DNA from 2 places in the Micromonospora sp. DT227 genome. Region 1 is predicted to be linked to the other one. Evidence: riboswitches for the same ligand, from Rfam matches in the RefSeq annotation. Region 1 holds a riboswitch; the other holds the start of a gene.
What was found. Region 1 has a riboswitch for ZMP and ZTP ahead of ACLQ2W_RS12590 (glycine hydroxymethyltransferase). Riboswitches for the same ligand answer to the same signal wherever they lie in the genome.

Region 1 (9,889 bases):
CGGCGCACGTCACCGCCGCCAACCTGCCCGGCGGTCGGGACGACCTGGCCCACCAGGGCACGCCCGGCGTCTCGGCGGTGGCGGCGCACACCGGCGCGGTCTTCGCCCCGGCGGTGAGCTGGGCGGACCTGGCCTGGCTGCGCGCGCGTACCCCGGTGCCGTTGCTGGTCAAGGGCATCCTGGACGCGCGCGACGCGGTCCGCGCGGCGGACGCCGGCGTGGACGCGGTGGTGGTCTCCAACCACGGCGGCCGGCAGCTCGACGCCGCCCCGGCCAGCGCGAGCGTGCTGCCGGAGGTGGTCGACGCGGTGGCGGAGCGGTGCGCGGTGCTGCTGGACAGCGGCATCCGCGGCGGCGTCGACGTGCTGCGCGCGCTCGCGCTCGGCGCGGCCGGCGTGCTGGTCGGCCGGCCGCTGCTCTGGGCGCTCGCGGCCGGCGGCCGGGCCGGCGCCGAGGCCGCCCTGGCGTTGCTCGCCGCCGAGCTGCGGGACGCGCTCATCCTCAGCGGCTGCCCCGACCCGGCCTCGGCCCGGCGGCTGCGCACCCGGATCGGAGCCTGACGTGGAACCGGTGGACCTGACCGTCGAGGCGCTGCACGGCAGCGTCGGCGACCCGGCGTTGAACTCGATGAACTTCCTCAACGAGGTGGCGCAGCACTATCCCGACGCGGTGTCGCTGGCCGCCGGTCGGCCGTACGAGGAGTTCTTCGACTCGGCGCTGCTGCCCGACCACCTGGACCGGTTCCGCGCGCACCTCGCCGACGACCTGGGGCTGAGCCCGGCCCAGGTGGACCGGACGCTGTTGCAGTACGGCCGGACCAAGGGCATCGTGCACCACCTGATCGCCCGGCACCTCGCCGTCGACGAGGGGCTCACCGTCGACCCGGAGACGATCGTGGTGACGGTCGGCTGCCAGGAGGCGATGTTCCTGGTGCTGCGCGCGTTGCGGGCCGACCCGGCCGACGTGCTGTTCGCGGTGGCGCCCACGTACGTCGGGCTGACCGGCGCGGCCCGCCTGGTCGACCTGCCGGTGCGTCCGGTTGTCGGCGGCCCGGACGGCGTCGACCTGGCCGACCTGCGGGCCGGGGTGCGCCGGGCCCGCGCCGAGGGGTTGCGCCCGCGCGCCTGCTACGTGATGCCGGACTTCGCGAACCCGTCCGGGGTCAGCATGGACACCGCCCAGCGCCGCCGGCTGCTCGACCTGGCCGCCGAGGAGGAGCTGCTGCTGATCGAGGACAACCCGTACGGCCTGTTCCCGGCCGCCGGCGTGGACCGTCGTCCCACGCTCAAGGCGCTCGACACCGTGCGTCGGGTGGTCTATCTCGGCTCGTTCGCCAAGACGGTGCTGCCCGGCGCACGGGTCGGCTACGTGGTCGCCGACCAGCGGGTGGGCGGCGCGGACGGCACGGTCGGCCCGCTCGCCGACCAGCTCGCCAAGATCAAGAGTATGGTCACGGTGAACACGTCCCCGATCAGCCAGGCGGTGATCGGCGGCGCGCTGCTGGCGCACGACTGCTCACTTGTCGCCGCGAACGTCCGGGAGCGGGCCGCGTACGCCCGCAACCTTGGCCACCTGGTCGACGGCCTGGCCAGCCGCTTCCCGGCCGGCGGGCCGGTGGGCTGGACCGTGCCGGCCGGCGGCTTCTTCGTGGTGGTCGCCGTGCCGTTCCCGGTCGACGACGCGCTGCTGCACCGCTCGGCCCGGGAGTACGGCGTGCTCTGGACCCCGATGGCGCACTTCTACGACGCCGGCACACCGGTGAACGCGTTGCGGCTGTCGGTGAGCGCGGTCACTCCGGCGCAGATCGACGTGGGCCTGGACCGGCTCGCGGCGCTGGTCGCGGACACCACGGCCGCGGTGGGCGCGCCGGCCTGACGCCGCAGGGTCGTGGTTCCGGCACCACCCGTGTTCCCGGCGACCCGGTGTCCGTTGATAATGGACGGATGGTTGCCTGGGAGTACGCGTTGCTGGTCCGCCGCTATCAGGGGCAGGGCCGGAATTTCCACGTCTCGTTCGTCTGGTACGGCCCGGACGGGTCCCGCACCGACGTGACCGCGTACGGCGACACCGCGGTCGCGCACCTCAACCGCGTCGGCCGGGAGGGCTGGGAGCTGGTCACCGCCGCCGAGGACGTGAACAACGTGCAGGGCAGCACCGAGGTGCACCGCTACCACCTCAAGCGCCCGCTGCGCTGACGGCGAGGGGCCGGCACCCGCGCCGGGTGCCGGCCCCTGCCGGGTGACAGCGGCTCAGCCGAGGGTGACCTCGGGGTAGAGCGGGAACGGGGTGAGCAGGTCGGCGGCCTGCTTGCCGACCGACTCGGCCACCGCCGGGTCCAGCACGTACTTCGCCTTCGACGCGGCGCCGTCCGGGCCGGTGCCGGCGGTGGTCCGGTCCAGCACCGTGTGGATCAGCTCGGCGGTCGCGTCCATCTCGGCGGCGCCCAGCCCCCGGGTGGTCAGCGCCGGCGTGCCGATCCGGATGCCGGAGGTGTACCACGCGCCGTTCGGGTCCTGCGGGACGGCGTTGCGGTTGGTCACGATGCCGGAATCCAGCAGCGCCTGCTCGGCCTGCCGGCCGGTCAGGCCGTAGCCGGAGACGTCGATGAGCACCAGGTGGTTGTCGGTGCCGCCGGTGACCAGCGACGCGCCCCGGCGCAGCAGCCCGTCCGCGAGCGCCTGCGCGTTGTCCACGATCCGAGACGCGTAGTCGGCGAAGTCGGGGCGCCGCGCCTCGGCCAGCGCCACCGCCTTGGCGGCCATCACGTGCGGCAGCGGGCCGCCGAGCACCATCGGGCAGCCCCGGTCGACCTGGTCGGCCAGCTCCGGGCCGCAGAGCACCATGCCGCCGCGCGGCCCGCGCAGCGACTTGTGCGTGGTGGTGGTGACGATGTGCGCGTGCGGCACCGGGTCGAAGTCGCCGGTGAAGACCTTGCCGGCGACCAGCCCGGCGAAGTGCGCCATGTCGACCATGAAGGTGGCCCCGACCGAGTCGGCGATCTCCCGCATGATCCGGAAGTTGACCTTCCGGGGATACGCCGAGTAGCCGGCGACCAGGATCAGCGGCCGGAACTCCCGGGCCGCCTCGGCGACCTTGTCGTAGTCGATCAGCCCGGTGGCCGGGTCGGTGCCGTAGCTGCGCTGGTCGAACATCTTGCCGGAGATGTTCGGCCGGAAGCCGTGGGTGAGGTGGCCGCCGGCATCCAGCGACATGCCGAGCATCCGCTGGTCGCCCAGCTCCCGGCGCAGCGCGAACCACTCCGCCTCGGTCAGGTCGTTGACCTGGCGCTTCTGCGCCTTCTTCAGCGCGGGGGACTCGACCCGGTCGGCCAGGATCGCCCAGAACGCGACCAGGTTGGCGTCGATGCCGGAGTGCGGCTGCACGTACGCGTGGGCGGCCCCGAACAGCTCCCGGGCGTGCTCGGCGGCGAGCGCCTCGACGGTGTCCACGTTCTGGCAGCCGGCGTAGAAGCGGCGCCCGACGGTGCCCTCGGCGTACTTGTCGCTGAACCAGTTCCCCATCGCCAGCAGCGTCGCGGGGGAGGCGTAGTTCTCGCTGGCGATCAACTTCAGCGACTCGCGCTGGTCGGCCAGCTCCGCGGAGATGGCGTCCGCCACCCGCGGCTCGACGGCGCGGATCACCTCCAGCGCGCTGCGGAAGGCGGTGGACTCGGCGTTGTGCGACATGCGACCTCCTGGTGACGTGCGGAAGGCCCAGGCGCTCGGCATGCGTCCTCATGATGAGGCCGCTCCCCGATGGTGCTCCATCTCCACGCGCCAGTCACGGCCCGTGCCGATCCTAGCCGCCCGCCCCGGGGGTAAGGACGGGCCCCTTCTTAACGCCTCGCGTCGAGAAGGGGCCCCTTCTCACCTGCGCGTCAGGCGTCCACGGCGTCGCGTGCCTTCTTCAGCGCCTTCGGGGCGGTCGGCGTCTTCGGCGCCGTCGGCCGCAGGTCCAGCATGCGCTGGCCGATCTCCTGGAGCTGGTTCCGGCCGAGCGCCTCGCGCACCTTCGGGAACCACTCCTGCTCCTCCTCCTCGACGTGGTGCAGCACGTTCTCCATCAGCACCGTCGTCTTGGCCACGAACCGCTCGTCGTCGGCGTCCATGGCGTGCAGTTCGAGGCAGAGCACGTCCGCCACGTGGTGTTCCTCGTACGACTCGAGGATGTCGTCCTCGACGTCCGGGACCAGCTTGCGGACCTCCGGGTACATCACCTCGTTCTCCAGGTAGGTGTGCACCGTCAGCGCCTCGAGGATCTGCGTGACGACCTTCCCGCGTCGGCTCGCCGGCCCGTCCTCGGCGTCCTGGAACGCCTTGAACAGGCGGCGGATCTCCTTGTGGTCCTCCTTGAGCAGGACGATCGCGTCGGTGGACACCGGGTTACCTCCTAGGTCGACTGATCTGGCCCCCCTACCCGGCGTCCGACCAGGACAAACAGACCGGGCCCGGCAATCGTGCCGGGCCCGGTCCGCGAGGTGTGCCGGGTTACTTCACCACGGTGTACGCGTCGACGACGCCGGCGCCGTAGAACCCGTTACGCGCCCCACCGGAGCAGGTCGCGTCGTACGCGTTCGGGCCCGTCGGGATCAGCGGGACCGGGTTGTAGACGCCCACCGGGCAGGGCTTGGCGGTCGCCGTGCGCTCCAGGAACGACGACAGCTGGCCCGGGGTCATGCCCGGGTGCGCCGACAGCGCCAGCGCCGCGACGCCGGTGGCGTGCGGGCCGGACATCGACGTGCCCTGCTTGTAGCCCCACCCGTTGGTGCGGGTGACGGTGTTGAAGGTGGTCGACAGGATGCCGTCGGTCGACGTGGAACGCGCGCCCTGGGTCCGGAACCGGGTGTCGCCGCCCGGCGCCGTCACGTCGATCACGCCCTGCCCGTACGAGGAGTAGTAGCTCTTCGCGCCGGTCGGGCCCACCGCGGCCACGGTCACCACGCCGGGTGCCTCGGCCGGCAGGTCGAGGCAGGCGTTGGTCAGGTTCTCGCGCTCCTCCGGCGTACCGTTGTTCGGGCTGCCGGTGTCGGTGATCTTGTGGGCGAGGTCGTAGTTCGAGTTGCCGGCGGACGCCACGTTGAGCACGCCCTTGGACTGCGAGTAGCGGATCGCCCGCTGCACGGCCTGCCACACCGGGCGCTGCCGCGCGTCGTTGCGGCAGTTCAGCTCCCACGGGTCGATGTAGTAGCTGTTGTTGGTCAGCCGCATCCCGTGGTCGGCGGCCCAGAGGAACCCGCAGACCGCGGCCTCCGGGAAGATGTAGCCGTCGTTGTTGACCACCTTGACGGCGGCCACCTTGACCCCCGGCGCGACGCCGGTGACGCCGACGCCGTTGATCGCCGCGGCGATGGTGCCGGCCACGTGCGTGCCGTGGTCGCTGTTGGTCGGGTTCCACGCCGCCTCGGTGGTGTCGGTGACGCCGCCGATGCAGGACGTGCTCTTTTCCTTGGCGATCTGGGTCGCCAGGTCCGGGTGGGTGCTGGAGATGCCGCTGTCCAGGACGCCGACGACGACGTCCGGGCGGCCGGTGGTCACCGCGTGGGCCTGCGGGACGTGGATCATGTCCATGTCCCACTGCTGGCCGTAGAGCGGCTCCCGGGTGGGGTCGCCGATGGCGTCGGCGACCTGCGCCGCCGGGACCTCGACGGTCTCGCCCTCGTCGAGGGCGGTGCCCAGGCCGGCGGTGGAGGCGACCGACTCGACGCCCGCGCCGGCCACCCGGGCGGCGAAGTCCGGGTTGGTCGAGCGGGCGACGAGCACGCCGATCTGGTCGTAGGCGGCCACCACGGTGCCGTCGGCGGCGGCCACCCGGGCGGCGGCCTTGCCGGTGGTGGCGCCCTGCGGGGCGAGGACCAGGTACGACGTCTCCGGTCCGGCGGCTGCCGCCGGCGCCAGGCCGCCGGTGACGGCGAGACCGGCGCCGAGCGTCACGGCGGACGCGGCGGCCAGTGTCTTGCGACGAAGGTTGTTCACACGTACTCCCAGGGGGCCGATCCGGTGGAGGACGCGCAGACTGCACGCCCTTCACCGGCTCAGCGCGCGGATGTCGTGTGGTGTTACACACACCCTCGTCGCCGCGGCTCGGCCGTCAGACCGTCGCGATCGTGTACGGGATCTCGTCGAGCAGCTCACGGGCCAGGAAGCCGATCCGGCCGTAGCGGGGCACCAGCCGCTGCCCGCTGACCGCGTGCGCGAACGCCGCCCAGCACGCCGCCTGCGCCGGGTCGGCGCCGCGGGAGAGCAGCCCGGCGAGGAGCCCGGCGCGCACGTCGCCGCTGCCGGAGGTGCCCAGCCCGGCGTCGCCGCTCTCCTCCCGCCAGGCCCGGCCGTCCGGGGTGGCGATGTGCCCGTACAGCGAGACCACCGCGTCGTACCGGCCGGCCAGCTCCACCGCCTCGGCGTCGAGGTCGTCGCCGGGGTCCCGGCCGAGCAGGTGGCGGGCCTCGGTGAGGTTCGGCGTGAGCACCACCCTGCGGCCGGAGCCGGCCAGCAGGTCCGGCTCGTGGCTGAGCGCGCCGAGCGCGTACGCGTCGAGCACCAGGGCGGTCTCCCGGTCGGCCGTGTCGAGCACCAGGCGCAGCAGTTCCCGGGTGGCGTCGATGTCGGTCAGCCCGGGGCCGACCGCCACCACGTCCGCGTCGGCGACCAGGCCGCCCAGCAGGTCGCCGGGGTCGCCCCGGACCGCGCCCTCGCCGGTCTCCGGCAGGCCGACCACGAGCGCCTCCGGGACCTGGATGCTCAGCGCCGTGGCGGTGGACTCGGGGGCGGCGAGCTGGAGCACGCCGGCGCCGGCGCGCAGCGCGGCGACACCGGCCAGCAGCACCGCCCCGGGCGTGAACCGGGAACCGCCGACCACGAGCACCGTGCCGCGCGCCTCCTTGCCGCCGGAGGGCACCGGCAGCGCCCAGTCCCGCAGCAGCGCGGGGGTGATCACGTCAGACCGGCTCGGCATGGACCTCGTCCTCCCGGGTGGGCCGCGCCCCCTGCCGGTGCAGGTGGGTCACGTCGTTGAACATCTCCGGCGCGAGCCGGCCGGCGTCGTCGGCCCGCCAGCCGGTCACCGAGCAGTTCGCGATCACGTGCTCGCGGGTGAGCGCCATCAGCTCCGTCTCGGTGAGCCCCTCCACCAGGTAGCTGAGCAGGAAGACCAGCGCGTCGTGCCCGAACAGCAGCACCCGGCCGCCCTCGTGGTCGCGGCGCAGGTCACCGAGGAGGGCCCGCAGCCGCAGCGCCACGTCGGTCCAGGACTCGCCGCCGGGCGGGCGGTAGTAGAACTTGCCGAGCCGGTCCCGCCGCCGTGCCTCCTCCGGGTGGCGCCGGCGCACGCCGTGCCCGGTGAGCCCGTCGAGGATGCCCAGCTCCCGGTCGCGCAGCCGCTCGTCGCGGCTCATCGGCACCCCGGTGCCGGCCAGCGCCAGCTCGGCGGTGCGCACCGCGCGCAGGTACGGCGACACCACCGCCACCTCGGGCCGGCGCTCCGCGGGCAGGCCGGCCAACCACCGGCCGGTGGCCCGGGCCTGCTCCTCGCCGGTGGGCGACAATGGCACGTCCGCGTCCCGGTGGGTGAGGTCGATCAGTTCGGCGCCGGACGTCTCCGCCGCGGTGGCCGCGACGTTCGCGGTGCTCTCACCGTGCCGGACGATCCAGAGCGCTGCCAACTCCGCCATGCGGCTCCCCGTACCCGACGCCCGGCGCGGGTAACCGCGCCGGCTCAGCCGGGCAGAAGTACGGGACGACGGGGCAGCGCGGCGCGCATCGATCCGGCAAGATGTCGCCGGGTCGGGCGGCCCGGCCGGGGAGGTGTGCATGTCGACGGTGGTGCAGGGCCTGCGGGAGGCGCTTGTGCTCTTCGTGGTCGCGGTGGCGGCGATCACGGTGGCGGTCGGCGTCTGGGTGGCGGTCAGCGGCGGCGACTTCGTGCATCGGGTCGGCGTGGCGTTCCTGCTGGTCGGGGCCGTGATCGGGATGACCGGCGACCTGACGCTGAGCCGGATCGGCATGCTGCCGGCCCGGTCCACGTTCGGGCTGGCGCCGGAGCGGGAGGACGGCGGCGGCGGCCGGGTGCTCACCGGCGTCGGCATCTTCCTGTTCGTCTCGGTGCCGCTGATCGTGGTCGGGATCCTGCTGATCACCTGACGGATGCCCGCGCGACGGTGGCCGGTGCCCTACGGTGGGTGGGATGGCGACCACGGCGGCCGAGGAGATCCGGGTGGGGGAGCGGCTGGTCCGCGTCTCCAGCCCGGACAAGCCCTACTTTCCCGAGCGCGGGCTGACCAAGCTGGACGTGGTGCAGTATTTCCTCTCCGTCGGCGACGGCGTGCTGCGCGCGCTGCGGGACCGGCCCACCATGCTCGAACGCTGGCCGCGCGGCGTGTTCGAGGGCGCGACGATCGCCACCCGGCAGACCAACCGGGGCGACGCGTTCTACCAGAAGCGGCTGCCGGCCGGGGCGCCCGACTGGGTGCGCACCGCGCACATCACGTTCCCCAGCGGACGGACCGCCGACGAGGTGGCGCCGAGCGAGCTGGCGGTGGTGATCTGGGCGGCGAACCTGGGCACGCTGCGGTTCCACCCGTGGCCGGTGTCGGCGGCCGACGTGGAGCACCCCGACCAACTGCGCATCGACCTGGATCCGATGCCGGGCGTGGAGTTCGCCCAGGTGGTGCCGGTGGCCCACGAGGTGCGCGCGTTCCTCGCCGAGCTGGGCCTGGAGGGGTACCCGAAGACCACCGGCGGCCGGGGACTGCACGTCTACCTGTCGATCGAGCCGCGGTGGAGCTTCGGCGAGTGCCGGCGGGCGGTGCTGGCGCTCGGCCGGGAGATGCAACGCCGGCGACCGGACCTGGTCACCACCACCTGGTGGCGGGACCAGCGTGACCGGCCGGTCTTCGTCGACTACAACCAGATGGCCCGCGACCATACCATGACGTCCGCGTACTCGATCCGGCCCACGCCGCGGGCGCTGGTGTCGGCGCCGCTGGACTGGGCCGAGCTGGACGACGCCCGGCCGGAGGACTTCGACGTGCTCAGCATGCCGGCCCGGTTCGCCGACCGCGGTGACCCGCACGCCGGCCTGGACGGTCGGCGGCACTCGTTGGCGCCGCTGCTGGAGCTGGCCGACCGCGAGGGCCTGGAGCCGCCGCCGGAGCGGTGAGCCGTCAGGCCCAGGGGCTCAGTGTTCCGTCGAACTCCTCGAAGACCAGCCAGGTGCGGGTGGAGAGCACCCCGGCGATGCTCTGCACCCGGTCCAGCACCACGTCGCGCAGCGTGGCGTTGTCCGGCGCGCGGACCAGCGCCAGCACGTCGTGCTCGCCGCTGAGCAGCGCCGCGTGCTCGATGTAGCGCACCTGGGCCAGCTCGGCGGAGACCTCCCGCCAGGTGTTCTGCTCGATGGTGAGCGCGATGTACGCCGAGGTGCCCAGCCCGGCCGGCTCCGGCGCGACCCGCGCGGTGAAGCCGGTCAGCACGCCGTCGCGCAGCAGCCGCTCCACCCGGGCGTACGCGTTGGTGCGCGAGACGTGCACGCGGTCGGCGAGCGTCCGGATGGAGAGCCGGGCGTCCGCGACCAGTTCGCGCAGGATCCGCCGGTCGACCTCGTCGAGCGGGCCGGCCGAACGTCCCGTTCCGCCCGTCGCGCCCGCTGTGGTGCCGGTCTCCTGGCTCACTTCGCTCATCCTCCCGTGCCATTCGTCCCGCGTTCAGCGCGGATGTTGAGTCAATCATCCATGGGCAGGAGCATAGGTCCACCACACGTCCAGGAGGTCCCCGCCGTGACGACCACACCCCAGGCGGTCCGCAGGGCATCCCCGCGCACCCGCCGGCCGGCCACCCCGGCCGTCCCCGACCCGTCGGCCGGCCTGCTGCCGCAGCCCGAGCCGGTTCGGCTGCTG
Region 2 (9,889 bases), on a different contig from region 1:
GGTTCGGCTCGGGTGAGGTCGTGTTCGGAGCGGAGGTGGGCGGCGTCGAGGAGCAGGACGGTGTGTTCGGCGTGCAGGTCGATGGCGGACAGGAGGTGGTGCGCCCGGGTTTCGGCGTCGTCGTCGGTCGGGTCGAGTCGCAGGACGGCGCCGTGGCCGTGCAGGGCGGCGGCGTCGCGGATGTCGGCCAGTCGTGCGGGGCTGTCGTGGGGGTGGGCGACGGGCAGCATCGGGTTGCCCCACTGGTGCAGGTCTTCGGCGATGTCGGGCAGCGGTCGTCGGAGTCCGGTGGCGGGGTCCGGTAGGTGGTGGGCGTCGACGGCGATGGTCATGTCGCGGGGAAGGGTGTCCTGTGCGCGCCGACTGAAGGTGCGGGCGTCGTGGATGGGCCCGTGTGTGGTGGCGGCGACGTCGAAGATGGGGAGGAGGTGGGGCGCCAGTTCGTCGGGGATCTGGTCGATGGCGTCGAACTCGCCGGCGCGGCCGTGGAGTATCGGGAAGTAGTCCGCCATTGCGCATCGCCCCACACGATCCGACCGACAGTTACTGTCATCGATGGTCCACGCTTCGTGTCCGATCGGCAACCGTGGGTGTGCGGATGCTGGCTGTGGTGGTGGCAGGATCGGTCGGATGCGGGTGGGTGCGGCGCGGGCGGTGGCGGTCGACTGGGTGCGGGAGCGGATGCGGGTTGATCCGTCGGTCGAGGGAGCGTTGTTCAGTGGCTCGACGGTGGGGTTGCCGGACGACGCGGTGTTGCCGGTGTGGTCGGACGTGGACGTGCTGCTGGTGCGGGACTCCCCCGGCGTGAAGGTGGGCAAGTTCGTCCATCGGGGGGTGTTGTTGGAGGTCAGTTCGGTCACCTGGGCGGAGGTGGGTGAGCCGCAGGACGTGCTGGGGTCGTGGGTGTTCGCGCCGATGTTCCGTACCGATGGGGTGATCGCGGATCCGTCGGGGCGGTTGGCGGCGGTGCGGCGGCGGGTGGCGACGGGGTTCGCGGATCCGGTGTGGGTGCGGCGGCGGTGCGCGGGGGTGCGGCGGCGGGTCGAGGACGGGTTGCGGGTGTTGGACGCGGGGGCGCCGCTCGCGGAGCAGGTGTTGACGTGGGTGTTCCCGACGTCGCTGCTGGCGGTGTGGCCGGCGGTGGCGGGGTTGGTGGATCCGACGGTGCGGCGGCGGTACGTGCGGGCGTCGGAGGTGTTGGCGGGGCACGGGTTCGGTGGGCGGTATCCGCAGTTGTTGGCGACGTTGGACGGCGGTGGGGTGGGCGCGGGGCGGGTGCGGGAGCATCTGGCCGGGTTGGCGGTGGTGTTCGACGAGGTGGCGCGGCTGCCGCGGGAGGGGTTTGCGTTCGGGGCGGATCTGGCGGTGGCGGGGCGGCCGGTGGTGTTCGACGGTGGGGCGGCGTTGGTGGCGGCGGGGCGGCACCGGGAGGCGATGTTCTGGGTGCTGGTGACGTACGCGCGGTGTCTGGTGGTGTTGGGGGCGGTGGCGCCGGAGCGGGAGCGGGCGTTGCGGCCGGGGTTGGTGGCGGTGTTGGCGGATCTTCAGGTGGTGTCGGCGGCGGATCGGCGGCGGCGGGCGGATGCGGTGTTGGCGTCGTTGCCGGGGTGGCAGTCGGTGGTGGATGCGATCGTGGCGCGCGCTGTGGGAGGGTGAGGGGGACGCGACTGGCGGCACGGGGATGGGTGAACCATCGGGGAGCTCGTCGTGGGGGTCGACCGCCTGGGCCTCCGCGGGCGAGGTGCCGCATGTCTTCTTCTTCGGTGGTTGCGGGTTCGTCGGCGCGGTTGTTGCCGGGTGCGCCGGTGGCCGAGCGGGTGTGGAGTGAGGTGGCCGCGTCGGTGGCGGAGCTGCGTGCGGTGGGGGTGACGCCGGCGTTGGCGACGGTGCTGGTGGGTGACGACGACGCGAGCGCCGGTTACATCCGGATCAAACAGCGGCAGGCGGCGGCGTTGGGGTTCGCGTCGCCGCACGTGCACCTGCCGGCGTCGGCGTCGCAGGCGGATCTGCACGCGGTGGTGGCGGATCTCAACGCGGACCCGGCGGTGCACGGGGTGCTGGTGCAGCATCCGATCCCGGGGGGTCTGGACTACGACCGGGCGTTGGCCGAGGTGGATCCGGACAAGGACGTGGACGGCATGCATCCGGTGAACATGGGTCGGTTGGCGTTGGGGTTGCCGGGGCCGTTGCCGTGTACGCCGGCGGGGATCGAGGCGTTGTTGGCGTTCCATCAGGTGCCGGTGTCGGGCCGGGAGGTGGTGGTGCTGGGTCGGGGTGCGACGTTGGGTCGGCCGTTGGCGATGTTGTTGGCGCAGAAGCGGCCGACGGCGAACGCGGCGGTGACGGTGGTGCACACGGGGGTGGCGGACTGGCCTCGGTACACGCGGCGGGCGGAGATTCTGGTGGCGGCGGCGGGGGTGCCGGGGATCGTGCGGCCGGAGCATGTGCGTCCGGGCGCGGTGGTGGTCGGTGGTGGGGTGCGCTACGAGGGGCGGCGGTTGTTGCCGGATGTGGACGAGTCGTGTGCGCGGGTGGCGGGTGCGATCACGCCGCGGGTGGGTGGGGTGGGTCCGACGACGGTGGCGATGTTGTTCCGTAACGCGGTGCGCGCGGCCCAGCGGCAGACCGGCGTGGGGTGAGGGTCAGCCGAGGTCGACGACGAGGGGGCGGTGGTCGGAGACGGTGGAGGTTGGGGTGTCGACGGCGGTGACGGGTGGGAGCCGGTCGAGGTGGTGGGGGTCGGCGAGGATGTGGTCGAGTTGGACGCGGGGTTGTCCGGCCGGGTAGGTGGGGCGTCGGCCCAGGGGGCGCCAGCGGGACAGCGCGGCGGCGGGGCCGGCGGGGAGGTTGAGGTCGCCGAGCAGGATGCGCGGGGCGGGCAGCGCGCGCAGGGCGCGCACGACGCGGCGTAGTTGCCACATGTTCCAGCCGGGGACGAAGGACAGGTGGGTGGCGGCGACGGTGAGTGGGCCGTGGGGGGTGTCGAGGACGGCGGCGAGGACGACGCGGGGTTCGTCGCGGAGCAGGACGAGTCCGCCGCGGGGGCCGGGGATGTAGATGGGTGAGCGGACGGGTGCGGCGGGTAGGCGGGTGACCTGCCAGGAGCGGACGGGGTGGCGGCTGATGAGGCCGACGCCGTAGAGGGGTTCGCCGTGGCCGTCGTCGTCGTGGGTGAGGGGGCGGAAGTGTTCGCCGGGGGTGCCGACGACGGCGGCGGCGAAGCGGTGGTGGTCGGCGTGCAGGGCGTGGGCGGCGAGGGCGGTGAGGTCGAGTTTGCCGCTGCGGGTCTGGTCGCGGTCGACTTCCTGGAGGGCGAGCACATCGGCGTCGAGGGCGGTGACGGCGGCGGCGAGTCGGTCGGGGTCGACGAGCCCGTCGGTGAGGGAGCGGCCGTGCAGCAGGTTGAAGGTGGCCAGGCGCACCTGCACACCCTACGTGGTGGTGGCAGGCTGGTCGGATGGTGAAGCTGTTGTGTTGTTCGGTGCTGGTGTTCGTGGCGGTGGCGTCGGTCGGGTTGTGGGTGCGGCGTCGTCGGGGGCGGTGAGGCTGGCCACAGGGGTGCTCGCGGGTGGTGGCGGGGTGGGCAGAATGCGGCCGTGGATGCCGGGTCGTTGGTGACGTTGCTGGCCGCTGCCGCGTTGGCCGGGTGGGTGGACGCGGTGGTGGGTGGCGGCGGGTTGCTGTTGTTGCCGGCGTTGTTGCTGGCGGCGCCGGGGGTGCCGGTGGCGACGGCGTTGGGGACGAACAAGTTGGCGGCGATCTTCGGTACGTCGACGGCGGCGGTGACGTATGCGCGGCGGACGAGGCTGGATTGGGCGGTGGCGGGTCCGGCGGCGGGGTTGGCGGTGGTGACGGCGGGGTTGGGTGCGGCGTTGGCGGGGGCGGTGCCGGCGGGGGCGTACCGGCCGGTGGTGTTGGTGGTGTTGGTGGCGGTGGCGGTGTTCGTGCTGACCCGGCCGCGGTTGGGGGTGGTGGCGTCGCCGTCGCGGCGGACCCGGCGGCGGGTGGTGGTGGCGGTGGCGGTGGCCGGGTTGGGGGTGGCGTTGTACGACGGGTTGATCGGTCCGGGTACGGGCACGTTCCTGGTGTTGGCGTTCACGGCGTTGGTGGGTGCGGATTTCGTGCAGGCGTCGGCGATGGCGAAGGTGGTGAACGCGGGCACGAATCTGGGGGCGCTGGTGGTGTTCGGGGTGACGGGGCACGTGTGGTGGTTGTTGGGGGCGGCGATGGCGGTGTGCAACGTGGCCGGGGCGGTGGTGGGCGCGCGGATGGCGTTGCGGCGGGGTGCGGGGTTCGTGCGGGTGGTGCTGTTGGTGGTGGTGTTGGCGTTGGTGGCGCGGTTGGGTTACGACCAGTGGGTGGCGGTGCGGTGATGGTGGTGCGGGCGGAGCACGACCGGGCGGTGCTGGCCGGGTTGTTGGGTCGGGATCCGGTGTTGCACGCCTACCAGTTGGGTGATCTGGACGATTTCTTCTGGCCGTACACGTCGTGGTTCCGGTCGGGTGACGAGGTGGTGTTGCTGTACCACGGGGTGGAGTTGCCGACGTTGTTGGCGTTCGCGGCGCCGGATCGGGTGGCGGCGTTGTCGGGGTTGTTGGTGGCGGCGGCGCCGGTGTTGCCGGCGCGGTTGTGGGCGCACCTGTCCCCCGGTCTGGAGGCGACGGTGGCGCGGTGGTACGCGGTGTCGGACGCGGCGGCGCATGTGCGGATGGCGTTGACGGATCCGGGGCGGTTGGCGGCGGTGCCGGCGGTGGGTGAGCCGTTGGGGCGGGCGGATCTGCCGTTGTTGCGGGAGTTGTACGCGGTGGCGTATCCGGGGAACTGGTTCGACGCGCGGATGGTGGACACCGGTCAGTACGTGGGGGTGCGTGCGGGTGGTCGGTTGGTGGCGGTGGCGGGGGTGCACGTGTTCTCGCCGCGGTGGGGGGTGGCGGCGGTGGGGAACGTGACGACGCATCCGGCGGTGCGGGGGCGTGGTCTGGGGGCGGGTGTGGTGGCGGCGTTGTGCGCGCGGCTGCGGGCGTCGGTGGATCATGTGACGTTGAACGTGCGGGTGGACAACGTCGCGGCGGTGCGGTTGTACGAGCGGTTGGGTTTCACTCGGGTGGCCGGGTTCACTGAGTGCGCGTTGACCCGGTTGCCCGGCTGACCGAGGGGGCTGTGGGGTGTCAGCGGCCTCGCCTGGGTGAGTCGAAGCGGCCGGCGCGGATCTCCCGTAGCGCGCGGCGGCGGGTGTCGCCGCGCAGGGTGTCGACGTAGAGGCGGCCGCGCAGGTGGTCGGTTTCGTGTTGCAGGGCGCGGGCGAGGAAGCCGCTGCCGGTGATGGTGAGGGGTTCGCCGTGCTGGTCGTAGCCGTGGGCGGTGGCGTGCAGCGCGCGGGGGGTCGGGAAGTAGAGGCCGGGGATGGACAGGCAGCCCTCGTCGTCGTCCTGGAGGTCTTCGGACAGTTCCAGGGTGGGGTTGATGAGGTGGCCGCGGTGGCCGTCGGCGTCGTAGACGAAGACCTGGGTGTTGACGCCGATCTGGGGGGCGGCGACGCCGGCGCGGCCGGGGGCGCCGAGCAGGGTGTCCATCAGGTCGGCGACGAGGGCGCGTAGTTCGGTGTCGAAGGTGGTGACGGGTTCGCTGGGGGTGCGCAGGACGGGGTCGCCGATGATCCGGATCGGGCGCATAGTCATGCCCGGAAGGCTATCCGTTGCTTACCGGTGCGGGGGTCCCACCCGCCGGCGGGAGCAGGCCGGTGTCGGCGATGCGGTCGCGTAGCGGGCGGTGGCGCAGGGCGGTGAGCACGGCGTACAGCTCGTCGGCGAGGGGTACGGGCAGTTCGGTGTCGAGGTGGCGCATGGCGGCGGTGGTGGCGGCCCATTCGGCTTCGACGGCGGGCAGCAGTGTGCGGGCGCGGTCGGTGAGGGTGACGATGCGGTGGCGGGCGTCGGCGCCGGGGGTGAGGGTGACCAGGCCGGCGCGGCGCATGCCGGCGACGGTCTGGCTGGCGGCGGAGTGGGTGACGCCGACGCGGGCGGCGAGGTCGCGGATGGGTAGTGGTCCGTCGGTGACCAGGGCGCGGACCAGGGGTGAGTAGCGGGGCCGGTAGTCGGTGAGGCCGAGTCGGTCGTGGACGGCGGCGACGTCGCCGTCGAGCAGTTCCAGGACGTGGCGGAGCAGGGTGCCGAGGGCGTCGCGGTGGGGGGCGGTCACATCCGTTAATGTAACAGCGCTGTCGTTTCCGGTGTGGGGAGGACCTGGGACATGTATCCACCGATCGAGCCGTACGCGTCGGGGCACCTGGACGTCGGCGACGGCCAGCGCGTCTACTGGGAGACCTGCGGCAACCCGGCCGGCCGGCCGGCGCTGGTGGTGCACGGCGGTCCCGGCTCGGGCGCCGACGCGTCGTGGCGGCGGTTGTTCGACCCGGCCGCCTACCGGGTCGTGCTGTTCGACCAGCGCGGCTGCGGGCGCAGCACCCCGTCGGCCGCCGACCCGGCGACCGACCTGTCGGTGAACACCACCGGGCACCTGGTGGCCGACATGGAGGCGCTGCGCGCGTATCTGGGCGTGCAGCGGTGGCTGCTGTGCGGCGCGTCGTGGGGTTCGGCGCTGTCGTTGGCGTACGCGCAGGCGCATCCGGGGCGGGTCACCGCGCTGGTGCTGTTCAGCGTGGTGGCCAACACCCGCCGCGAGATCGAGTGGGTGACCCGGGACATGGGTCGGGTGTTCCCGCAGGAGTGGGCACGGTTCCGCGACGGGGTGCCCGAGGCCGACCGCGACGGCGACCTGGCCGCCGCGTACGCCCGGCTGGTCAACGACCCCGACCCGGCGGTGCGGGAACGGGCGGCGCGCGACTGGTGCGACTGGGAGGACGTGCACGTCTCCCTCGCCGGCGGGTACGCGCCCAGCCTGCGCTACGCCGACCCGGTGTTCCGGTACGGGTTCACCCGGCTGGTCACCCACCACTTCGCGAACCTGGGGTTCGTGCCGGACGGCCAGTTGCTGCGCGACGCCGGCCGGCTCGCCGGCATCCCCGGGGTGCTCGTGCAGGGCCGGCTCGACGTCAGCGGCCCGCCGGACATCGCGTGGCGGTTGACCCGGGACTGGCCGGACGCCCGGATGGAGATCGTCGAGTCCGGCGGGCACGGCCGCGGCCACGGCGTCGGTGAGCGGGTGGTGGCCGCCCTGGACGCGTTCGCCGCCGCCTGAGGGGCCGGGCGGTCAGCCGGCGGCCAGCAGCGCGCGGATCGGGGCGGCCTTCGCGGCGGCCTCGGCGACCTCGGCGGCGGGGTCGCTGTCCCAGGTGATGCCGCCGCCGGCCCACAGGTGCAGCCGGTGGGCGTCGGCGGCGGCGGTGCGGATGGTCAGGCCCAGGTCGAGCCGGTCCGGTCCGACCCAGCCCAACGCGCCCATGCCGGCGCCGCGCCCGACCGGCTCCCGCGCGGCCACCTGGGCGAGCGCGGCGTGCTTCGGCGCGCCGGTGACCGATCCGCCGGGGCAGACCGCGCGCAGCAGGTCGGCCAGGCCCAGGCCGTCGGCGGGCGCCGCGGAGACGGTCGACTCGGCCTGCCACAGGTCGCACCAGCGGCGTACGGCGAACAGCTCGTCGACCCGGACGGAGCCGGTGCGGGCCACCCGGGCCAGGTCGTTGCGTTCCAGGTCGACGATCATGATGTGTTCGGCGCGTTCCTTGGCGGAGGCGAGCAGGTCGCGGCGGCCGGCGGCGGTGGCCGCGCGGGTGCCCTTGATCGGGCGGGTGACGAGCCGGCCGTGTTCGGTCGCGACGAGCGTCTCCGGGGAGGCGCAGCCCAGCGCCCAGCCGGGCCCGGTGAGGGCGCCGCCGTAGCGGGCGCCGGGCAGCGCGGCGAGGCGGCGCAGCGCGGGGCGCGGGTCGCCGGTGTAGTCGGCGGCGGCGTGCCCGACGAGGTTGACCTGGTAGACGTCGCCGCGGGCGATGGCGGCGCGGACCGACTCGACGGCGGCGGCGTGTGCGTCCGGGGTCCAGCTGTCGCGCCAGTCCCCCAGCCGCCAGCCGGCCGGCGACGGTGGCCGGTGCGGGCGGTCGCCGTGGTGGTAGACGACCGCGACCAGGTCGGGCAGCGCCGGCACGGGTGTGGGCGCGCCGGTCGGCGCGCCGACGGCGTACGCGCCGGCGGCGGCGGACAGGAACAGCGCCGCCCCGCACGGCCCGTCGGCGGTGTGCCGGCCGGGCCGTGACAGGTCGTCGACGTCGACGCCGTGCGCGGTGAGGAAGCGTTGCGCCAGGTCGGTGGGGTCGCCGTCGTCGCCGAGGCGCCACTGCAACCGGGCGGTCTCGACCAGCCGGGACCGGCAGGCGGGCGGCGCGCCGGGCACCGCGACCGGCACGTGTGGGAGCGCTTCCACGCCGTCTGGACCGTTCCGCCTCATCCGTTCAGCCCATTCTGGGTGAACAAGCCGCGACCTTGCTCGGTGTTGCGCGGTTGAGCTTGGTACTGTGCGTCACTGGTCATGTGAACCATGACACAGTGCCCCCACAGTCCGGAGAACCCGATGTGTCAGCACCAGCCCACCTGCCCCTCCGCCGACGCGACCGACCGCGAGGCCGCCCGCGTCCTCGCCTGCTTTCCTGAGCAGGGCTGGAGCCTGCTCTGCAACGGCGTCATCATCTTCGAGGACACCGGTGAGCTGCTCCCCGACGGGCGGACCATCGCCCCGCACCGGGGACCGGCCCGCCACGCCCTCGTCGCCTGAGCCATCACGCAGCGTCAGTGAGCGTACGCGCCGACGAAGCCCGTCGACGCGCCGGCCGGGGCGGCGATCCACCACCGCCCCGGCGTGCACGCCCTCACTCCTCGAACGCCTCCGGCGCGGGACACGAACAGACCAGGTTCCGGTCCCCGTACGCGCCGTCCACGCGCCGCACCGGCGGCCAGTACTTCCCCGCCCGGTCCACCGCCCCCGGATAGGCGCCCACCGACCGCGGGTACGGGTGCGGCCACTCGTCGCCGGACACCATCGCCGCGGTGTGCGGCGCGTTCGACAGCGGACTGTCGCCCGCCGGCCACCGCCCGGACCCCACCTGGTCGATCTCGGCGCGGATGGCGATCATCGCGTCGCAGAACCGGTCCAACTCGGCCAGGTCCTCACTCTCGGTCGGCTCCACCATCAGCGTGCCCGCCACCGGGAACGACATCGTCGGCGCGTGGAAACCGTAGTCGATCAGCCGCTTCGCGACGTCGTCGACGCTCACCCCGGTCGCCTTCGTCAACGGCCGCAGGTCCAGGATGCACTCGTGCGCCACCAGGCCCTTGTTGCCGGCGTACAACACCGGGAAGTGCTCCCGCAGCCGCACCGCCACGTAGTTCGCCGCGAGCACCGCCACCGCGGTGGCCCGCGCCAACCCGTCGGCGCCCATCATCCGCAGGTACGCCCACGGGATCGGCAGGATCCCCGCCGACCCGTACCGGGCCGCGGAGATCGCCGGCCGGCCGTCGACGGACGCGCCGACCGGATCACCGGGCAGAAACGGCGCCAGGTGCGCCCGCACCGCCACCGGACCCACCCCCGGCCCGCCGCCACCGTGCGGAATGCAGAACGTCTTGTGCAGGTTCAGGTGCGACACGTCCGCGCCGAAGCGCCCCGGCTTGGCGAACCCGACAAGCGCGTTGAGGTTCGCCCCGTCGACGTACACCTGACCGCCGGCGTCGTGGACCTTCGCGCACAACTGCGCGATGCCCGTCTCGTACACGCCGTGCGTCGACGGGTACGTCACCATGATCGCCGCCAGGGCGTCCCGATGCTTGTCGATCTTCGCGTCGAGGTCGACGAGGTCGACGTTGCCGTCGGCGTCGCAGCCCACCACGACCACCCGCATGCCGGCCATCACCGCCGACGCGGCGTTCGTGCCGTGCGCCGACGA

Region 2: linked by a shared signal. The riboswitch ahead of ACLQ2W_RS22005 (bifunctional 5,10-methylenetetrahydrofolate dehydrogenase/5,10-methenyltetrahydrofolate cyclohydrolase) and the one ahead of ACLQ2W_RS12590 (glycine hydroxymethyltransferase) in region 1 are both predicted to bind ZMP and ZTP.

What each region holds. Positions count from the first base shown of each region.
Region 1 is NZ_JBNCLA010000003.1:56,118-66,006, reverse strand. Features, by position in the region: gene ACLQ2W_RS12605 (alpha-hydroxy acid oxidase) at 1-560, shown strand, start outside; gene ACLQ2W_RS12600 (PLP-dependent aminotransferase family protein) at 562-1,875, shown strand; gene ACLQ2W_RS12595 (hypothetical protein) at 1,944-2,195, shown strand; gene ACLQ2W_RS12590 (glycine hydroxymethyltransferase) at 2,250-3,686, opposite strand; ZMP/ZTP riboswitch at 3,705-3,794, opposite strand; gene ACLQ2W_RS12585 (hemerythrin domain-containing protein) at 3,878-4,378, opposite strand; gene ACLQ2W_RS12580 (S8 family peptidase) at 4,488-5,972, opposite strand; gene ACLQ2W_RS12575 (NAD(P)H-hydrate dehydratase) at 6,088-6,951, opposite strand; gene ACLQ2W_RS12570 (histidine phosphatase family protein) at 6,935-7,666, opposite strand; gene ACLQ2W_RS12565 (hypothetical protein) at 7,806-8,135, shown strand; gene ACLQ2W_RS12560 (DNA polymerase domain-containing protein) at 8,179-9,153, shown strand; gene ACLQ2W_RS12555 (Lrp/AsnC family transcriptional regulator) at 9,158-9,664, opposite strand; gene pdhA (pyruvate dehydrogenase (acetyl-transferring) E1 component subunit alpha) at 9,737-9,889, shown strand, end outside.
Region 2 is NZ_JBNCLA010000006.1:280,039-289,927, forward strand. Features, by position in the region: gene ACLQ2W_RS21995 (beta family protein) at 1-512, opposite strand, end outside; gene ACLQ2W_RS22000 (hypothetical protein) at 631-1,656, shown strand; ZMP/ZTP riboswitch at 1,654-1,735, shown strand; gene ACLQ2W_RS22005 (bifunctional 5,10-methylenetetrahydrofolate dehydrogenase/5,10-methenyltetrahydrofolate cyclohydrolase) at 1,749-2,639, shown strand; gene ACLQ2W_RS22010 (endonuclease/exonuclease/phosphatase family protein) at 2,643-3,422, opposite strand; gene ACLQ2W_RS22015 (sulfite exporter TauE/SafE family protein) at 3,597-4,373, shown strand; gene ACLQ2W_RS22020 (GNAT family N-acetyltransferase) at 4,373-5,149, shown strand; gene def (peptide deformylase) at 5,169-5,678, opposite strand; gene ACLQ2W_RS22030 (MarR family winged helix-turn-helix transcriptional regulator) at 5,689-6,198, opposite strand; gene pip (prolyl aminopeptidase) at 6,250-7,197, shown strand; gene ACLQ2W_RS22040 (chorismate-binding protein) at 7,210-8,397, opposite strand; gene ACLQ2W_RS22045 (DUF5999 family protein) at 8,521-8,721, shown strand; gene gcvP (aminomethyl-transferring glycine dehydrogenase) at 8,816-9,889, opposite strand, start outside.